Regions from separate parts of the Paenibacillus sp. MCAF9 genome, predicted to be linked through region 1. Evidence: a T-box and tRNA genes for the amino acid it is inferred to sense, from the RefSeq annotation. Region 1 holds a T-box; the other holds one or more tRNA genes.
The links. A T-box is a leader RNA that pairs with one kind of tRNA and senses whether it is charged. The one in region 1 lies ahead of metG (methionine--tRNA ligase), so its partner is inferred to be a tRNA-Met.

Region 1 (4,357 bases):
AAAAAAATAAACGGCACAGGGCTTTTCCCATGCCGTTTCAGATTCACTTTCTATTTACGATCTTGTCTCGGAGATTAACTTAATGACATTGGCCAAGCGGCGTCCTTTTTTATACATACAGGAATAAAAAAATATAAACTTACCGAACGAAACGGAGTTTAGCGACCAATATCATATATTACACAATGTGAGGTGAGTTCTTTTTGACAGCAGAAATCAATCATCGTATTGAGCAAGTATTAGGAGGCAATCTAGAAGCGTTTTCAGATATTTATAACGCGACCATTGATAGGGTTTACCGTACCCTATTTTTTCTAACCGATAACAAAAATGATGTTGATGATCTTGTTCAGGACGTTTACGTCGAATTGTACAGGAGCCTTCGGAATTTTGACGGTAAGAGACCTTTTCAGCCTTGGCTTTACGGTATCACGATTAGACAACATCAAGCCTACAAACGAAAAAAGTGGCGGCAATTCCGTAATCAAGCACAAGAGATTAATAACTAGTTGAAACGCATGTTGATGGAAAAGGCAAATCATATTTATCCACCAGCGGGATTGAAGCAAAAGGTGCTTGAAGAAATCATGCTCGTTAATAAAAAAGGTGAGATGTTAGCTAAAGTTACAGTTGACACGCTAAATATAGATAATCCTTTTGACCAGATTATTAACTCATTGAAACCGGGAACGGGTAAAGCGATATACATCGTTCACGATAATCCGGATAAAATGATAAGCAATCAAACTAATTATGAAAAAGAAATATGGCATGAAGGCATAGAAGAGCTTCAAGAAAAAATAAAACCTTATGTATTTAAAACACCTCTGGACTCAGAGTTGAAAGCTAGTTATGTGATGTATGGGTTCGATTCACTGACTGAGATTGAACTAGCCGAGATGGTTGAAGAAGCAGAATATACGGGTGAAAATGTAATCGTGAGAGATTTGAAAAAATCTGATCGAATGGTGGGGGCTGCGTTCGTATACGAGAAAGAAGGCATTGAATTCGAACTGCATATTTTGACGACAACCAAGAACAGAATTCATGTTCCCGACATCAACGATCATCTCATTGAGACCATTCTAGTTGGTGAAAAGGAAGGCATATACTTATCGGATGGGAAGCAGCATCAATTGATTTGGGTAACGGATGATAACGGAAATAACATCCAATATGAGGTAAGGGCATTCGAGGTTTCGAAAATGTGGGTATGTGCAATCGCGGATAGTTTGATGGAGATACAATAAAGCAAGGCAGGAATAAGGAGATGTGGGCAGTAACATAATCACCTTGACTTGAAATATCATATTGAGTATAATTCCAATAAATTGAATATTCTAATAAAAAGCTATGATGAGAAAGAGTACCAAGGCGATGTCTTTTTACAGAGAGCCCCGGTTGCTGAAAAGGGGTAAAGAATAACTTTGGGAATATGGTCTCTGAGCTGCGCATCGAACCCTCATATGGTTGTAGGCTGCGCCGGAACCCGCACCCGTTACTGTGCTAGGGTATACATGCATAAGCATCGTACCTGAAGAGGTTAATGCCGCGAGGCATTAATAAAATTGGGTGGTACCGCGTGAGCACAGCTCTCGTCCCTTTGGGATGAGGGCTTTTTTGTTTGTCAAAAAAAGGAGGAGTTAGGATGACAAATGTGTTTATTGGCGGTGCTTGGCCCTATGCGAACGGTTCATTGCATATGGGAAGATTGGCGAGTGTATTGCCAGGGGATGTGTTGGCACGTTATTACCGCGCAAAAGGAAATAAGGTGTTGTACGTATCTGGAAGTGACTGCCACGGTACGCCTGTTGCGGTGCAAGCGATTCAGGAGGGTGTTTCTCCGGGAGATATTGCAGATCGATTTCATCAGGAATTTGCCGAATGCTTTAAACAGCTTGGGTTTACGTATGATTTGTATACTCGAACAGACCAGCCATTTCATCACCAAGTCGTTCAACAGTTATTTTTGGCACTTTTAGAAAAAGGACATTTATATAAAAAAACAATTCAACAAACGTATTGTGAAACAGATCAACGATTTTTGCCGGATCGATATGTTGAAGGGATTTGCCCTGTTTGCAGCAACCGTGCGAGAGGCGATCAATGTGATTATTGTTCAGCCTTGCTTGACCCAGCCGACCTGACAGACAAGACATGCAAGCTTTGCGGGAATCCTCCAATTGAGCGGCCAACGGAACATTATTATCTTGCACTCTCTTCCTTCCAAGCTGAATTGACTAAGTATGCAAAAAAAACAAAAGGCTGGAAAGAAAATGCAGTACAATTAACGCAAGGATATCTTGCAGAGGGGCTTCAAGATCGTGCGGCGACAAGGGATTTAGATTGGGGTGTGGAGGTTCCGGTTGCAGGGTTCGAGAATAAAAAAATTTACGTCTGGATTGAAGCAGTGAGCGGATATTTATCGGCAAGCAAGCAGTGGGCTGCTGAAACAGGCGGCAGCTGGGAGGCCTTCTGGAAGGACGGAAATGAGGAAATAACCGCTTATTATGTACACGGTAAAGACAATATCCCTTTTCATACACTAATATGGCCGGCTGTGCTGATAGGCGCCGAGGAATACCATTTGCCTGATCGAATTATCTCTTGTGAATACATGACGCTGGAAGGGAAAAAGTTTTCGACAAGCAATAATTGGGCGGTATGGGTGCCGGACATTTTGAAGCGTTATGAGCCAGACTCTATTCGTTATTTCTTGATCGCAAACGGTCCAGAGAAACGGGATACTGATTTTTCTTGGCGAGAATTTATTTATAGTCACAATGGAGAATTGCTTGGCGCATTTGGCAATCTAGTCAATCGTACGCTAGCGTTTGTAAATAAATCTTTTGAAGGAAACGTTCCTGAAAGCAAGCAGAACGCGGAATGGATGAAAGCCATTGCTTCTTTATATGTCGAGTCAGGTGCATGCATTGAAGAAGGACGACTAAAGGAAGCGATTGAGTTGATTTTTGCTACTATTCGCAGAGCAAACAAATATTTTGATGAACAAAAGCCATGGGTTCAGATTAAAGAAAATCGAGAGGCTTGTGCTTTTACTATAAACACTTGCGTGCAAATTATAGCGAATCTGTCTCAATTGTTGAACCCGTTTATTCCTTTCTCATGCGAGAAAACAAGAAGGTTTCTAACTCTTCCTGAGCCTAGCTGGGAGTTCATTACTGTAGCTGCTAATCAAAAAATTCAAGGTTTAGAGCTGTTGTTTGAGCGTATTGACGTTGGTCGCATTGAGGAAGAAACAAATGCGCTAAAGATTCAATCCAAAAGGGAGTGAGCCTATGAATAAGAGAATTATCGTTACTGGCGGAGCCATTATTAAAGATGAAGCTGGAAGAATATTGTTACAGAGAAGATCAGACTACGGAGATTGGGGTCTGCCAGGCGGCGGAATGGAAGCGGGAGAAAAGATTGAAGAAACGATGATAAGAGAGGTGCTGGAGGAAACGGGTCTGCATGTAACAGAATATGATTTGTATTCCATTTATACTGGTCCCAATATGCAGTATCGATATCCTGATGGCAATGAAGTTGTATTCGTCATGTTTATCTTCAACGTGGCGGTAGATTTAACAGGTAAATTAGCTGAGGATGGTAAGAATGTACTGCATACGGACAGCAATAATGAGTCACTGCAGTTGGTTTTTACGAAATTGGAGGATATCGATATTGAATGCATTAGCAGCGTGCAGAAGCAGCTGTTTAGGGATCTATTGAATCATAAAACGGATATTTTGCGAGGTTGATGATTGAACTTTCTTTTTGTTGAAATAGTTAGAATAAATTATAAATTTTAGGAGTTGTTATTGGTGGAAAATAATAGTGTAAACTTGGTTCATTTGAAAGGACCATCATTGGTTTTTTTAGTAGCAGATTTACAAGATTCCGTTCATTTTTATGAAGAAATAGGATTTACTTCAGAAAATATCGGCGGACACATCCATATGAACTACGGAGATGTGACCTTTATTCTACACGAAGCTAAATTGAAAAGTGATATTCGGCCCAATTCGTCAGTAGAAGGCGGACTTTATTTTGATGCTTTCTGCTACACGAATCCAGAGGGATTAAGACAGTTACATAAGTTGTTTATTTCAAAAGAAGTGAAGATTGTGCAAGGACCGCATTGGTCAGATGGATGGAGTGAGCTTACCATTGTCGACAATAACGGTTATCGTATTGCTTTTGGCGGCTGAGCATTGTTTTTTAAGTCGATGTGCCCGAACTTAAAAGCCTTGATTTGAATAATGGCATAAAGCATGTCATTAATCGAAGTATGAGATAAAGTTGAAGCGTTGAGAAATAGTAGTTTTTGCCTAGAGTTGACTATGAAACGTTT
Region 2 (17,364 bases), on a different contig from region 1:
TGAATACTAAAATAAAGCCATAAAGCGATTCCTTCGGAAAATGAATCAGGCTCGTAATCAGCTTCATTTAATAGGCCTGAAATGACAGACATACAGTCCTCTATCGCCGCTTCCCCTTCAGAATGATACGTTTTAAGCTTTATTTTCAAATAGGAATAGACATAAGGAAACTCCTTGTTTCCGCCCAGAGAAGAGCTGTAGAGCGCTGTAGAGATCGCAACTGCCATTATGCCGGTTTTCCACTGCTCCGCTTTTTCCGTGAGTGATACATCATCCTTAAACCGATGTAGAAGATCATTGTAAAGTGTGTCCTTTAAAGAGAATATCTCCGCATAGAGTCGACGCGCGCTTAGCTTAAGTGAATTCTCCTCGTTCTTGTGCTGCATCAATCATCCACCAACTTCCCTTATTTCTCAGGTATTTCAATACAACTCTTAGTTTACTTCATTCAAAATAGAGAAAGCAAAAAAGTTTCCTCATTAAATGTCGTGGCAAATGCCAAAAGTATAATAAAAAAAGCCCGCTGCATGATATCGCAACGAGCTCATAAGACAGCTTAATCAGAATGCACCACTTCTGTTCCTGCTATAAAATCATGAATCGCTCTTTTGTCCTCGCGCAAACCGACCATAAAGGCGCTGACGATCACAGCAATACCTAATGTTAATCCATAAACGAGTCCACCAACAACATTACGCAATAACATGGTTCCTATACCTGGAGGTGAGCCATCCAACTTTCTAATCTGTACGCCGCATATCCTTTTCCCAATGGTATAGCCGCTCCAAAATACCGGAACCAGTAACGAGTAAAGGAATGAGACCGCATCTGTAAAATAATCTCTACCTTCATTTCCTCCTGTAAATATTAATGAAATAATGGCTAATGGAATGCCAATAATAATGCCATCCAGCAACGAAGCTCCTAATCGAATCCAAAAACCTGCGTTCATGCCGAGTCCCCTCCAGTATTACATCATTAATGTTACTCCCTTATTCAGACACATTCCTATTAAAACTTACGCAGATCAGCTCCGATGTATACCTTAATCCATTCGCCTATTCTTAAAGTAAAAAATATTTCGAAGCTATCCCATTTGAAGACTAACCCATCTCTTTTTTGACGATGATTAAAATAATGAAAGAAGGAATACGATCTGGAGGATAGATTTTGTGGATACTACAACAGAATTGCTAATAAAAAGAGCATATGCCAATCCTCGTTTAAGACAAAACATTGTGAACAAGAGTATGATTTGTTTGTATTGTGACTACTCCGGTTTCGTTGCGCAAAACAATCATGGAGCAGCTTGTTGCTTTGTCTTCAATAGAACGATACGCGTTACCGCCAAAAAAATACTGATGGAACATGTTGAAGGCTCCAATTACGGTGAATTGCTTGCTGTTCGTTACAGTCTTGAAATACTTGCAAGTGCGCTGACGGAGTATGAGCCGAAGTTCGCTATTATCTATACTGATTGCAGTCAAATCACAAACATTTTATCAAAAGATTATTTTTCTCATTCACATCATAAAGATGCTAGAGATGAAGTATTGGCAATTCTACATCATTTAAATAATATGTATCCCAACGTTTACATACAAATAAAATACATAAGCAAGCACAAGAAAAACAATACCCTCCATAGGTTAGCCCATAATGCTGCGAGACAAGCTGCTATAAATTAATTACTGCCAGCCTCTAATTTACTTAACGGCTTTAGAAATTAACATATTAAATTAAATTGCTAGATTAAGTACCTAACAATAAAAAAACCTCCTTTGCTTAGAACTGACAAGTCAGATTCTATAAAGGAGGTTCTTTTATCGTTCGTACATCTTATGTACTTCGTGAAAACCATTGACTCGTCAATGTCTTCGAGGTATGCCGAGGACGGGAATCGAACCCGTACGATGGTCACCCATCGCAGGATTTTAAGTCCTGTGCGTCTGCCAGTTCCGCCACCCCGGCATGTTGTAAAGGTTTTGCTTATGGTGGGCCCTGAGGGACTCGAACCCCCGACCAATCGGTTATGAGCCGACCGCTCTAACCAACTGAGCTAAGGGCCCTCGAAAAACGTATATTTCAACGTATTCATCGAAAGGTTGGTTGCGGGGGCAGGATTTGAACCTGCGGCCTTCGGGTTATGAGCCCGACGAGCTACCGGGCTGCTCCACCCCGCGACGTATATCCATTTGAGCAAAGCCAGTTGAATTGGCGACATAAAATAATATACTATATAGGTGTGTTTTAAGTCAAGCAAAATATTCTAATTTATTTTCTTTTTATTTTTTATGGTATAAACCTCACGCCGTATCGCCCTTTTCGGGATCGAAATACCTCTACCTCATGCGGAGTTTCATAGCCATACATCCAACCGTCATTCTCCATTCTCCTAACCAAACAACCCGCTTGAAATTTGGTTTCATATAGGCGAACCCAATATACCCATCTCATGTCATCCCTCCACTATCTTATTGGAGAAGCTGATGCTTATCACTCCAAAGGCTGTATACATTAGAATACCCCAAAATTGGGATCATACATGCAAATGGGGTATACTCAAAATAGGTCATTTCGAAGGAGCTGAAGACCATGTTATATGGAATTGTTGTTTTCCCCGAAAAGCATGTACAGGACTTCGCTAATAGCTGGCGAAGACGCCATGATCCGCATTACACAGCTGTACCTGCTCATTTGACAGTACGATACGCAGAAGATTGGTCAGACGATGAATTGCAGCTTGCAGTCGCTCATTTAGAGCAAACAACATCTAAGCTGCCTGCTTTCTCTATCCATTTGAACCGTGTATCTACTTTTTTCCCTGTAAGTCATGTGCTCTATTTAGCGCTTGAAGACACCGTTTCCATGCAGAAGCTCCAGGAGAGCATATGCAGCGGTCCGCTGGCCATTGTCGAGCCCAAATATGTTTACACGCCACATGTCACGATAGGGCAAGAAATCTCAGCTGATGAGCTGCATGATTTATTCGGAAATCTGCGCATGCAGTCCATTGATCTTACTTCGAGAATTGATCGCATACATCTGATGTATCAGACCGAGAACGGCTCTTGGACCGCTTACCAGTCCTTTCTATTACGAGGTTAGACAAATATTAAGGAAAAAGCCCGCAAACGACGCAGAGGTCGATTACGGGCTTCTTTCTTATTTCAAATTATCTAGGCATTGGCATAATTTCGACTCCGCCGCCGTTGCCTTCTCCAGTTGGATTGTTTTTAATTTTCTCCAAAACCGCATTTCCGCGTGTTTCCCACTCAGCTAGCGCCTCACGAGCAGATTTTTTCTTATCGATTACGGCTTGGAACAGTTCATAAGCAGGTTGCTGTGCTTCCCATACGCCTGGTTTCTCACGGAAGATTTTGTCCGTATCTAAAGCTGGCATTGGCTTAAGTGAAGTAAATGCGTCAATATTGTATTGCAAACCGCCGATTGGCGTCAAAAATTCCTTACGTGCAACCATTTCATAAAGACTTCTTGATTTCAGCTTAGCCCATTCCTTGCTATTGGAGAACTTGATGAAATCCCAAGCGTCTTTATCGTTTTGAGCTTTGTTGTTAATACCCATCAACTGGCTCAATGAAATACTGCTGCCCACTTCTGGATCGCTTGGAGAAACGGGAACTGTCACAACGTCCCAATCAACAGCTTCAAAATCTTTAATTTTCGATGCGTTGTCCGAAGCTCTCTTAAGCTCATTGATATAACCATAATCACCGATCGTCATCGCAATTTTGCCTTTGATGAACAAATCACCATAGAATGGGTCATTGCCGCCTTCCGCGTTTTGCTTCTCATACATTTTATTCATAAATTCTTGTGTTGGAATAACTTCTTCTTGATACAGCGATGCAACAGTGCTCCATACATTTTCCCACTGATCGCTATTGACGAGCATTTTCTCGCCTTTGTCATCCCACATTTTTAGCTGCAATGCTTGGCTATAAGACTGCGCATTGCTAAAGCCGTCATTGGACCAGCGATTGAAGGAGAATCCAAATTTACGGTCCACGCCTTCACCTTTTGCCACTTGACGTGCCAAGTTAAGAACTTCAGTCCACTCCATTTTGTTTGTCGGAGGAGTTACACCAGCATCAGTAAACATTTTTTTGTTGTAGTAAAGTGCAGAAGAGTTAAAAGTTGGCGTCAATGCATACAATCCGCCATCACCAGCAGCTTTAATGCCTTCAATAACAGTTGGAACATAATCCGACAAGTCGAATTTATCTTGTGCTACTAATGGATCCAGCGGTTGCAACAAGTTGTCTTGTGTCATCCGACGAAGCATATTGTAATCCAGAACAACAACATCGACTGGATTTGATCCAGTTAGCATTTCTTTCATTTTTTCATATGGATCTGGCTGCTTCGTTGGCTTTGCAGGATCTTGCTGTTCAAAGCGTTGATCATCATAGTTGATTGCGCCTACGATTTGGAACTCAATGTTAGGATGAGACATTTCATACATATCCGTGTATTGCTGACGGAAGTAAGGCTCATTATCCGAACCGCCATAAAGCACGCCAATGCGTAAAACCCGTTTTTCAGTAGAGCTGTCTGAGCCGCTGCTGCACGCTGCAAGCAGGCCAATAAGCAGGGTAAGTGTTAACGATACTAAAGTAAATTTGCGAATTCGCTTGCCTGACAATCTTTTATTATTCATTTGGTTTTAACCCCCTAGTGATTTAGGCGGAGTAATAATAATCCGCTCGCCGTCAAATTCCATCGTTGCTTTGTCTTTAATATTAAGAGCAGATAAATATTCCTTAGGCACTTGTAAACGTCCAACTCGATCTACCACGACATAGGCTTCATGCACAGACTGCAGTCCGCTGCTTGCAGCTGGAAGCTCTGCCTCACCTCCATCAAGATTAATATTCGGATTGCGTTTAATAAACTCGGTGCTCGTCAAGCCATCGCGAATGGCAACCACTCGGTCTACCTTGCCAGCAAGCGTCAAGTCATGCGTTACAATGACGATGGTAATACCGATCTCGCGATTCAACCTGCGGAAAATACCCATAATCAAATCGGAGGTAGCCGTATCAACCGAACCTGTCGGTTCATCCGCAAGCAGAAGCTTCGGGCGATTCGACAATGAAATCGCAATGGCAACCCTTTGCTGCTCACCGCCTGACAATTGATGGAGCTTGTTATGCATTCGCTCCTTCAAGCCAACCCATTCAAGCAGCTGCTTCGCATATGCGCGATCAACCTTTCCCGAGAGCATCATCGGCATTTCTACATTTTCGAGGGCAGTAAGATAAGGCAGCAAGTTTCTCGCATTATTTTGCCAAATAAATCCTACCGTCTCCCTCTTGTATTTCACTAGATCCTCTTCGGAAATCTTCAGAAGATCCCAAGGACCTACATGCACCTGGCCGGCTGAAGGGCGGTCAAGACCGCCCAGCGTATTCAGAAGCGTCGATTTCCCGCTGCCGCTGTTGCCGATGATAGCCATTAGCTCGCCTTCGTTTACTTTTAGGTTCAAGCCTTGCAGGGCAACGACCTCTAGATCGTCTGTCTTGTAAATTTTCACTAGACCTTCGCAATCGATCATCGCTGTTGTCATCGTTCTTCTCCCATCTTGACCGCTTGATGCACTCTAAGCCTGCGTATGTGCAGGAAGAGAAGCAATGCGCCGGTCAGCATCATAAATCCGACAACTATGAACAATTGGTTCGTATCGCTAGACTCGAATATGACTCGGAAAGGCGGTACTGTTTCTGCAACGTTTTCTGTCGTTTGCAAGAATGGAAGGAAGAGCAAGCTCACACCTTTACCAATTAACACGCCAAGTCCTATCGCAAGTCCTGCTGTAAATAGCTGCTCCAGAAGCAGCATCCCCGTAAGCTGTCTTCGCGATAATCCCATTGCCCGCAATACCCCGAATTGGACAACACGCCCTGAGAGATTGAAGAACCAGAATAGAACGTAGCCAGCTAGTGTGATGATGACCGAAACAAGGAAACCTAAGCTCAATATTCCGAATACGCCGCCCCTAGTTGGAAGCTTCGATTGAATGATTAGCTCGCTTCTTACATCTTTAATAGCTGCTATCTCCACCCCAGCCTTTTGCAGCGCTTCAACGATCGGAGCTACTTTAGCATCAGGCTTCATCTTCAGCCAAACCTCATAAGGAATAAGCGGAAGCTGGTCATAAATATAATCTAAATTCGTGATAATAAACGGTGATTTATCCGGATATTGGCTAGGCCAATAAGGCAAAATGCCAACGACCATAAAATCCACTTTACCTTCGGCGAATCCAACTGATACGGGATCTCCGATTTTTAATTGATATTTCTCTGCTACTTTCGAAGGAATAAGCGCCGCATGCTCATATTTACCCAAGTTATTTAAATAATAATTCGGATGAACAGGATACAAATCATTGCGGAACCAGCCGACCTTAGCAAAGTCGACATTATCAATACCCATTACAGTTCCTTGACCAATCGATTTGCCTGATATGACCACGCTGCCCTTCGTCTGTAATACACGAGCAGCCGCTTCTACGCCATCAAGAGAACGGAAAAGCTCAAATGGAGGTTCACTGAACAACATCTTTGAAGGTATGGTTTGACCGCCACCTCCTCCGCCGCCTGAACCACCGCCGTTGCCTCCTCCACCATTTCCGCCGCCGCCAGAACCGCCGCCATTGCCTCCACTGCCGCCGTTACCACCATTTCCGCCGTTGTTGCCAGGCGTCGTAGTAATTTCCGGAGAGCCTTCCCATACCGTTTGAATGGTTACGTCTGCTCCGTATTTATACAGCGTACGTTCTGTGGAGTTCAAATCAATCGTTCTAGCTGCCGATGCGTTATAAACACCAAGCCCAAGCGTCAGCACCAATAGAATCATCAACGGGTAATACCCTTTGGATGAACGTGAAAGCTGAGTCAACGTCAAATAAAGCGGAACCGGTAAAAATTTGCGTCCTAGCCATGTAAACACCTTCAACAGCCATGGGAATAATCTTAAGAAAAACAACCCAAATGCAAAGATTGATAAGGCAGGAACAAAAAATAAAAATGGCTGTACGTTTAATTGATCCGTTGTCATGCCTGTTTTGAAAGTCAACATTTGGCGCTCATTGAACATATACCAGCCATAACCAGCAGCGGCAATTAACAAGACATCAAGATACCAACGCTGCCAAACTGGCTTGCGATCAGAACGCGCCAGATCCTGCTTATAACTTACGATTGAAGATCTTGCATAAATAACAGCTGGAATAATGGTCGCCATAAGCGCTAGAAAGACTGCAGCTCCGCCCGCAATAATGGCCTCTGTAGAGAAACCAACCGGTATGGACTTCCGATTAACGAAAGAGAGGAAGCCATTGGCTGATCCGATACTCTTCGCCATGAACCAACCGATAAACGGACCGCTTCCAAGCGCGATACCGCCGAGCAGTAGTCCTTCGAGCAAATAAATCCAAATGATTTGCCGTGTGCCGGCACCCCTGCTTCGAAGCACTGCAATGTCGCTTCGCTGCTTATCCAGTGACTGCCTTGCATTCATGGCAATGAAGAAAAACACCATCGCAAGCATTGGAGCAGCTAGCGTAAACAGCAATGTTTGCAGCTGCAGGCTTTGTTTCTTAAACTCGGTAAGCGTAGATGCAAAAGAAATTTCTACTCTTGTGTCCTTAAGACGCTGATACAGCTCAATATTCAAGCGTTCTAGCGTCTTGCTTAAAGGTGTTAATTGACTCGTTTTTACTTCTGATAAATCAAATGCGTAGTACCAGCTTGCATTATGCAGCGGTATTTTTTTATTCGCTAACAGCGTCTTTTCGAATGCTGCTTTGCTTATTTGGAACGTGTTCAGCAAGCTTTCCATCCCTTGATACCAGTATGAACTCGTATCAGTAAGCGGTTTGACTGCTCCGACAATTTTCACTCGCAATGTCAGATCCAGTCCACCGTATATCGGATATTCAAAAACATCGCCGATATGTACATCATTTCTATACATTGCTTCCTCAAACATGACTGCTTCGAGTATGTCTCCATCCCCTTCGGTATTTGAAAACCATTTACCTTGGGTCAGCTCTGTATTTTTTTCAAGTTCTGACAGATTCATAATCGTCAGTTGACGGTTGCGTCCTGCGTCTACTTTGCTTGAATCCTCAGGAACGACCTCAGCACCGCGAATGGAATAGCTGTTTACATAAGTACCAAATGGAAATCCAATTTCTTTCGGTATTCCATCTTTAATATACTTTTCAAGCTCCGACAGCGCTGCTAAATCCGTTTTCCCGCCAGCAGGTGATTGATATCTCATGAGAAGCGAGCCCGCAGGTAATCCGGTACTCTTCTGCTGCAGTGATTCGGCTACTACTCTCTTGAGTGCGCCATCTGCATACATAGGGATACTCGTTGCAAATGCAACCGCCAGAGTTAGCCCAGCCAGCGTGCTTAAGGTTAGCCAGCGCGTGTTCCACATTTTGCGGAACAAAAAACGAAACAGCGGAATTCCCATTGGCTATCGACCTACAACTTTCTGCCCCGGTTTCAACCCTTTGAGGATCTCAATATTCGTCGAGGTTTGTTGGCCGACCTCTACGTCAACTTCGCGCTTAACTTCGCCTTCAATGACCTGCACGTACGTACGAGATCCAATAGAACGAAGCGTAGAAGGAGGAATAACAATAGCATTTTCAGTGCGCTTCGTAATGACTTTAATTGAAAGCGGCATTCCGCGGTTCAAGTTTTTAGGCAAATCCTTAAGATCAACGATTAAGAAGTCTTCGGGTTTCTCCGGTTTCTCTACTCCAGAACCACCGCCGCCGCCGTTGTTCTGTTCCTCCGTTTTGTATGGGAGCTGCTTGATCTTGCCTTTAAATTTACCAACGCTCGTAATATCAGCCGTTACTTCCATGCCAACGCCTAGTTTTTCTAGCTCTGACTTAGAAATTTTGGCTGCAGCTGTAATCTTGCTCGTATCGGCTACAATTGCAATTGGAGCATAGGCTTTAATCAAATCGCCCTTCTGCACGTTAAGCGATACAATCGTTCCGGCAAATGGAGCTTTTAATGTCGCTTTCCCGATTTCCTCTTCCATATCGACTAGCTTCTGCTTCTGTTCTTCAAAAGCAATCAGCTTACCTTCGAATTCAATCGGATCCATTTCATCACGCTGGCGAAGCGTGTCTTTCATCTCATTTTCGATTTTCCTAAATGAAAGCCGCTCTTGCCGCAAGCTTTTAACCAGTACATCAACGTCCAGCTGACCAATCACTTGACCGGCTTTTACAGCTGTTCCTACTTTCACATTCAGCTCTTTCAAATTCTTGCCGTCCAATGTGAAAAACATCGTCTCTTCTTCCAAAGAGATAAGCTTGCCGATCAGCGGTATCGACGTTTCTAATGTCGTCGTCGTTACCTCATACTCGGGCTTTTTGGATATTTGTGCAGGGGCAATCTCAGGTATAACCTCTTCTTCATCTTCTGCGGGAAGCAAGGAGCACCCGCTTGAAAGCACCAAAGAAGCACTTAATACAACAACCATTGAACGCTTAAATAAATTTTCCGTCCACCATTTCATAGACAATGTCAGCAACCTCCAAAATCGTAGGATCATGTGTAGTCATACAAATAGAAACTTGTTCAGTGCGAATAATATTTTGGAAAACCGCCATAATTTGAGCCGACATGCCAGTATCAAGCTCTGCCGTCGGTTCATCAGCAAGCAGCAGCATTGGCTTATGGGCGATCGCCTTAGCAATTGCGACCCGTTGCTGCTCACCGCCAGAAAGCTCGAAGGGACGATGATTCATTCGGCGCTCCAAACCAACCAGTTCAAGACATTGCGTAACTCTATCCTTCCATTCCGCTCGCGGTACACCAGCCATCCGAAGAGACAGCTCCACATTCTCACGCGCGGACAATAGCGGCATAAGTGCGAAGGCTTGAAATATAAAGCCCATGTGCTTTCGCCTAACTAAAGTGCGTTGGTCATCGCTCATGCTGTGAAACTTCAAACCGTTAAACAAAATCTCTCCTTTGCTTGGCGTATCGAGCCCGCCCAAGCAATTCAGCAGCGTCGTCTTGCCAGAGCCTGATCTGCCTCTGAGCATGACTAATTGACGCTCCTTAAGCTCCATATTGATGCCCTTCAGTACAGGCAGCGGAGTTCCTCCAACTTGGAAGGTTCGCTCTACATCAATAACTTTAAGCAGATCGCGTCTTTCCTCAGTCGTTTCAACCTGCTCTTCTACCTTCTGTTCTTCTTCCTGCGGAATGGCCATTAGCGCTTCCGATCCCTCCTCAACCAACTTTCATAATTCTCATCTTACATGATAGACGTAGGACATGCTCAAAAAGTTACGTCAAATTCAAACAACTTTTTAAAACCTTTTTCGAACAAAAAAAGCTGCTTTTAGCGAAGGCTTAAACTCCGCATAAAAAACAGCTTTTACATTATCTTACTTCACCTTGAAATGAGAAATAGCAAGGTCCAAATCGCGTACAATTTCCTCTAAATGAACAGCTGCTGAAGAAATGTTATCCATCAAAGCGAGCTGCTCTTCCGTTGCGGCAGCAACATTTTCTGTCTTCTCCAGATTAACGGCAGCTGTAGCAGCCGTTTGCTGCATTGAGGCGCTTACCTGCTCCGAGCTGGCTGACATTTGCTGAGTAATTGCAGAATTTTCATGAATCTGCTCACTCATCTGTGTAATAGAAGCAACGATGACATCCAAGTTCTGACGAACCTCGCCTACCCGCGCGCTGCCTCGCTCCATTTCTAGAACCGTTTGCGACATGTAAGCAGAAGCTCCTGCGATTTCACTTCTGGTAATGTCTACGAGTTGATGAATCCCGTCAGCAGATGCAAGGGATCCCGCTGCCAGTTTCCGAATCTCTCCTGCAACGACGGCAAAACCTCTGCCGTGTTCGCCTGCACGGGCTGCTTCAATTGATGCGTTCAGCGACAAAATATTCGTTTGATTTGAAAAGCTCGTTATATTCTCCGCAATTGCACCTATCTCTTTGGAACGATGCTCAAGCGTTTCAATTGTATTCGATAGTTTGCCAGTTACTGAGGTTACCTCGCTCATTTGATCAATTAACCGGAGCAGCGCTTCATGACCAAGTTCAGCCTGCTTAGAGGTTGAAGATGATTTATCGGCAATGGAGGCTGTGTTTTCTGCGATTCGTTGAATGCCTATCGTCATCTCTTCGATCGCTCTAGATGTTTCTTCCGCACCTCTTGCTTGTACTTCTGAGCCATTCGCTACTTCCTGAATATTTTGAGCGACATGCTCTGCTGCATCTGCAGATTCCTTAGATGCAGTCGTTAACTGATCAGTTGATTTGGTCACTTCAACTGCATTGCTAGCAATACCGCTAATCAGCTGCTTAGTAGCTTCAATCATATGATCCACCGATTGCGAAATACGGCCAAGCTCATCCTTGCTGTATTTCTGATCCGGAAGAATTGTTAAATCTCCTTCTGCTACTCGCTGTGTCTTAAATACAACACTCTTGATTGTCTTCATTATATGACGCACTGTAAAGTACATAGCAATTAATATAACTAATGTAACCACAATGATGCAGATTAAGAGAGTAAGCTGCGTTTTTCTAAGCTCATTTGTAATATCAGTAATTGTGGTTTGTGCATAAATTTTAATATTTTGACCGATTTCATCAATCCCTGTACGGCTTGTTAAGAAGCTATTATCAATCTGTTTATTTTGGAAATTGTTCTTTCCATCCGCTGCTGCTTTTATCGCTGCAGCTGACCAGAAATTAAAATTAGCCTTAAACTCAATTAAAATTTGGTTTATGCTGCGCTCAGAATCCCCTTCTGCTAAGTTCTGAAGGCCTTTCTCATATAAAATGGCTTGTGCTTCTCCTACCCGGTCTTCCACTTGTTTTATATTTTCGGCTAACTCCGCTCGAGCAGCGTCTGCATTTACTTGATCCAAAGTACCGGATTCCACTCTCAAGTAAGCTTGATAGGCCTGATACATATCCCTATCCGCGTTTAATACTAATGTGTCTACTTGATTAGAAGTTTCATAAATACGATCTGTCATGTCATTCAACACGCGCCACTGCTCATTGAGCAAATAAATCCCTGTAAATGCATAAAACATAAGTGGAACCAAAGACAACAAGACTAGCCTAACACGTAAAGACAATTTCATTAAAACCCCGCCCCTCAATTCATGACTATACTCTATAATTATTTATCGGAGACAAATAGCTATTAAGAAGAGACCCTTTCAAAAAAAATTAAATTTTAGTGTCGAATTATGAACAATTTTGTCACAAAAAAAGCGAGCTCTCATGGAAAAGAGCACGCTTTTTTTTATTTAAGCAATTATTTTCCAAACGATTGAGGATCTTGTCTCCAAGCTTGCAAAGCAGCTACATCTTCAGGAGCAACTTTTCCAAGCTCTACAGCCGTTTGAATAAGTGCGCTATAGCTAGATAATGTAACAAGAGGCATTTTCTCTGAAGCAAAGGCTTGAATCGCTGAATCGAATTCGTAAGTGAATATAGCAAGCACCGCCAATACTTCTGCGCCTGCTTCTCTAACTGCAAGACCAGCTTTAAGCGAGCTGCCGCCTGTCGATATCAAATCCTCGATCACAACGACCTTTTGACCAGGTAGAACACGGCCCTCGATTTGATTCTGCTTGCCATGACCCTTCGCTTTATCGCGAATATAAGCCATCGGCAGATTAAGCTTCTGTGCTACCCAAGCTGCATGTGGAATACCGGCAGTTGAAGTGCCCGCAATAACCTCAGCATCAGGATAACGCTCACGAATGATCGTTGCGAAACCTTCTGCAACAAGATCGCGAATCGTTGGGTATGTCATCGTAAGGCGGTTATCACAATAGATTGGTGATTTAATGCCTGATGTCCATGTGAATGGCTCATTAGGGCGAAGTGCTACGGCTTCGATTTCGAGCAGGCTTTTAGCAATTTGATTAGGCAATTCAGATAAAGTAATTTTACTCATAGGAAATCAGCTCCTCAATAATAGATTCTAATGCTGCACGCGGGCTTGGTGCCGCTGTAATCGGGCGACCGATTACCATATAATCCGTTCCTTTGCGAAGCGCCTCACTTGGCGTCATAATGCGTGATTGATCATTAACATCCGCTCCAATGGGACGAATGCCTGGCGTTATGGTTTTGAAAGAGCTGCCGCATAGCGACTTAATAGCCTCAACCTCGGAAGGTGATGCGACAACACCGTCCAAACCCGCTTTTTTGGTAAGCTCCGCATAACGAAGCACTGCCGCTTCTACAGTTCCGCTAATACCGATCTGCTCATTGAGCATGGACTGACTCGTACTTGTCAATTGAGTTACCGCGATAACCGTTGGCTTACGAAGGCTGCTTCCTGTTAATGCAATATCTACGCCTTCAAGCGCAGCCTCCATCATATCACTGCCCCCTGCTGCATGGACGTTAAACATGTCAACTCCCAATTTCGTTACGCTATTAGAGCCGCCTTTGACAGTGTTCGGAATATCATGCATTTTCACATCAAGAAATACGTAGTAACCGCGCTCTTTCAAGCTTTGCACGAAGGAAGGACCGGCAGCGTAAAACAACTGCATGCCCACCTTCATAAAACAGGGAATGCCTTGCAGTTCGGCAATTAAACGTTCAGCCGCTGCTGCATCTGGATAATCAAGGGCTACCATAATCCGTCCAGCTGCTTGCTCTTTAGTCAATTTCATCCGAAATCGCTCCATTTCTCTGTTCATTTGCAAAATAAACGGCCATACGTTTGCTTCAAGCTATCCACCTTAAGACTAACGTCTTAAGGTAGATAACGAAGCAATAAACGCTGGCCGTACTTTTAAGCTAAGTGAGCTTATTTGTTTTGTAGCGCTACTGGCATTGAACGGGAGGAGAAGTTCAACGTTTCGAGCATGACAAGCAATGCACGAACGGTATCAAGCGATGTCATACAAACGACGCCATTCTCAACCGCTTCACGACGAATTCTGAATCCATCACGTTCAGGAGCTTTGCCTTTAGTCAACGTATTGACTACAAATTGCGCTTGCCCTTCACGTACTAGATCAAGAATATTCGGCGAGCCTTCGCTAAGCTTATTAACAGTCGTAACGATAAGGCCTGCTTCTTCGAGTGCTTTCGCCGTTCCGCCTGTAGCAATAATTTTGTAGCCTAGGTTAAAGAATCCGCGAAGCAACTCTGTTGCTTCCTCTTTATCTTTATCCGCAACTGTAGCAATGATAGCGCCTGATGTTGGAATTTTCATACCTGCGCCAATGAGACCTTTATAGAGAGCTTTCGCATATTGAACGTCGCGGCCCATTACTTCACCTGTTGATTTCATTTCCGGCGTTAGCGTTGGGTCAACCCGGCGCAGCTTCGCGAAGGAGAAGACAGGAACTTTAACAGAAACATATTCATCTTCAGGCCACAAGCCTTCAACATAACCAAGATCAGCAAGCTTCGTACCGAGAATTGCTTTAGTAGCTAAGTTTGCCATCGGAATATTCGTAACTTTGCTTAGGAAAGGTACGGTACGCGATGAACGCGGATTAACTTCTATCACATATACTTTTTCTTGGTGAATAACGAACTGGATGTTAACCAGTCCAATTACGTTCAGTGCTTTAGTAATGCTAATCGTGATGTCAACAATTTGCTGTTTAATGTCTTCCGAAAGTGATTGTGGTGGATATACCGCAATGGAATCGCCTGAGTGAACGCCTGCGCGCTCAACATGCTCCATAATCCCTGGAATAACAACAGTATCGCCATCACAAATCGCGTCTACTTCAGCTTCTTTGCCTAGCATATAACGGTCGATTAGAACCGGGTGCTCAGGGTTAATTTTCACTGCAACTTCCATATAGTTAAGCAGTTCTTCGTCTGAGTACACAATTTCCATTGCGCGTCCGCCAAGTACATAGGAAGGGCGAACAAGTACCGGATAACCAAGACCTTGTGCCGTAACTACCGCTTCATCAACAGAGATAACCGTTTTGCCGTCTGGCTGTGCGATATTTAGGCTGCGAAGCAATGCTTCGAATTTCTTGCGATCCTCTGCTGCATCGATGCTCTCAAGGCTGGAGCCTAGAATGCGTACGCCAGCTTTGGAAAGCGGAGCTGCTAGATTGATTGCCGTTTGACCGCCGAATTGTACGATTACGCCAATCGGATTTTCTTGCTCAATAACATTCATTACATCTTCAAAGAACAATGGCTCAAAGTAGAGTCTGTCCGATGTGCTGAAGTCCGTTGAAACCGTTTCTGGGTTATTGTTGATAATAACCGCTTCATAACCTGCATTTTGAATTGCCCATACCGCATGAACCGTCGAGTAATCGAACTCGATGCCTTGACCAATACGAATTGGTCCAGAGCCAAGGACTAGAACCTTCTGTTTGTCCGTAACGGTTACTTCATTCTCTACTTCATAAGTGGAGTAATAATATGGTGTCGAAGCTTCGAATTCAGCTGCGCATGTATCAACCATTTTGTATACCGGCTTCAAGTTAAGCTGTTCGCGAAGTGCACGCACGTCAGCTTCCGTTGTGTGACTGCCATTCGGGAAACCTTCTTGACGAATTTCAGCAATAGAGCGATCTGAGAAGCCTTTGCGTTTAGCTTCATACAACGTTTGTTGATTCAACGTTGATTCGCTGCGCATGCGATCCTCGAATGCTACGATAGACTGAATTTTATCAAGGAACCACCAGTCGATGTTTGTAATGTCTTGGATTTCTTGAAGCTGATAGCCACGGCGGAACGCTTCTGCTACGAGGAACATACGCTCATCATCCGGCTTCTCTAGACGTGCGCGAAGCACTGCATCTTCCAAAGATGAAGCTTCTTTCAAGTGAATGCGGTGAGCGCCAATTTCCAGTGAACGAACCGCTTTATGAATGGATTCCTCAAACGTACGGCCGATAGCCATAACTTCGCCAGTTGCTTTCATTTGCGTACCAAGTTTACGGTTCGCGTTAACGAATTTATCAAACGGCCAGCGTGGAATTTTTGATACGATATAATCAAGTGTTGGCTCGAAGCAAGCATACGTTTGTCCTGTAACAGGGTTTACAAGCTCATCGAGTGTGTAGCCGACAGCGATTTTTGCTGCCATTTTGGCAATTGGGTATCCTGTTGCTTTCGACGCTAGTGCCGATGAACGGCTTACGCGCGGATTTACTTCAATGACATAATATTGATAGCTTTGTGGATCAAGTGCGAACTGTACGTTACAGCCGCCCTCGATGTTCAGCGCACGAATGATTTTTAGGGAAGCTGAACGAAGCATTTGATACTCGCGATCAGACAAGGTTTGGCTTGGCGCTACGACGATGCTATCGCCTGTATGTACGCCAACCGGGTCAAAGTTTTCCATGTTGCAGACAACGATACAGTTATCGTTCGCATCACGCATAACCTCATATTCGACTTCCTTCATGCCTGCAATCGATTTTTCAATCAAGCACTGGCTAATCGGGCTATAACGGATTCCAGAAGCAACCGTTTCCCGCAGTTCTTCTTCATTCGCACAAATACCGCCGCCTGTTCCGCCTAGTGTATAAGCAGGACGAACGATGATTGGGTAACCGATCGTGTTAGCGAAGTTAACTGCATCTTCTACTGTAGTCACGATGTCGCTGTCTGGTACTGGCTGTTCCAGCTCACGCATAAGGTCACGGAATAAGTCGCGATCCTCCGCTTTCTCAATAGCTGTCAGCTGTGTTCCAAGCAATTTTACATTTTCGCGTTCAAGAACGCCTGCGCGTGCAAGCTCAACCGCCATATTTAGGCCTGTCTGGCCGCCAAGCGTCGGAAGAAGTCCATCTGGACGTTCTTGACGAATGATTTGTGATACAAAATCTAAAGTAATTGGCTCGATGTATACTTTGTCAGCCATGTTCGTGTCTGTCATGATTGTTGCTGGGTTACTGTTTATAAGAACAACCTCATAGCCCTCTTCTTTGAGCGCTTGGCAGGCTTGAGTACCGGCATAGTCGAATTCCGCCGCTTGTCCGATGACAATTGGACCGGAACCGATCACGAGAATTTTTTTGAGTTCATTATTTTTGGGCATACTGAAGCTCTCCTTTCAACGTCTCCGACAACACAGCTTGACGAGGTTTTTGTGGGTTATTTTTCTTGTGCGTACGGATCATTTCTAGGAACTCATCAAACAAATAGCTGGAATCATACGGTCCAGGCGCAGCTTCTGGGTGATATTGAACCGAGAAAGCTGGGAATGTATTGTGTTTAAGTCCTTCGATCGTGCGGTCATTGTTATTGATATGTGTTACTACAAGCGGCGTGTTCGCTACTGATTCTTCAAGCACCGTGTAGCCAT

Region 2: it encodes a tRNA-Met, which carries the amino acid that the T-box ahead of metG (methionine--tRNA ligase) is inferred to sense. The anticodon was not compared.

The regions. Positions count from the first base shown of each region.
Region 1 covers NZ_JBFREL010000014.1:55-4,411, forward strand. Annotated here, with positions in the region: gene AB4Z45_RS20205 (sigma factor) at 204-509, shown strand; gene AB4Z45_RS20210 (hypothetical protein) at 510-1,250, shown strand; T-box leader at 1,345-1,606, shown strand; gene metG (methionine--tRNA ligase) at 1,649-3,295, shown strand; gene AB4Z45_RS20220 (NUDIX domain-containing protein) at 3,300-3,764, shown strand; gene AB4Z45_RS20225 (bleomycin resistance protein) at 3,828-4,214, shown strand.
Region 2 covers NZ_JBFREL010000006.1:80,618-97,981, forward strand. Annotated here, with positions in the region: gene AB4Z45_RS12620 (hypothetical protein) at 1-386, opposite strand, end outside; gene AB4Z45_RS12625 (RDD family protein) at 557-952, opposite strand; gene AB4Z45_RS12630 (RNase H family protein) at 1,173-1,688, shown strand; tRNA gene AB4Z45_RS12635 (tRNA-Leu) at 1,886-1,971, opposite strand; tRNA gene AB4Z45_RS12640 (tRNA-Ile) at 1,993-2,069, opposite strand; tRNA gene AB4Z45_RS12645 (tRNA-Met) at 2,107-2,183, opposite strand; gene AB4Z45_RS12650 (hypothetical protein) at 2,293-2,457, opposite strand; gene AB4Z45_RS12655 (2'-5' RNA ligase family protein) at 2,596-3,108, shown strand; gene AB4Z45_RS12660 (ABC transporter substrate-binding protein) at 3,176-4,681, opposite strand; gene AB4Z45_RS12665 (ABC transporter ATP-binding protein) at 4,688-5,578, opposite strand; gene AB4Z45_RS12670 (ABC transporter permease) at 5,587-8,508, opposite strand; gene AB4Z45_RS12675 (efflux RND transporter periplasmic adaptor subunit) at 8,512-9,573, opposite strand; gene AB4Z45_RS12680 (ABC transporter ATP-binding protein) at 9,545-10,276, opposite strand; gene AB4Z45_RS12685 (methyl-accepting chemotaxis protein) at 10,454-12,181, opposite strand; gene pyrE (orotate phosphoribosyltransferase) at 12,358-13,005, opposite strand; gene pyrF (orotidine-5'-phosphate decarboxylase) at 12,998-13,735, opposite strand; gene carB (carbamoyl-phosphate synthase large subunit) at 13,873-17,097, opposite strand; gene carA (glutamine-hydrolyzing carbamoyl-phosphate synthase small subunit) at 17,084-17,364, opposite strand, start outside.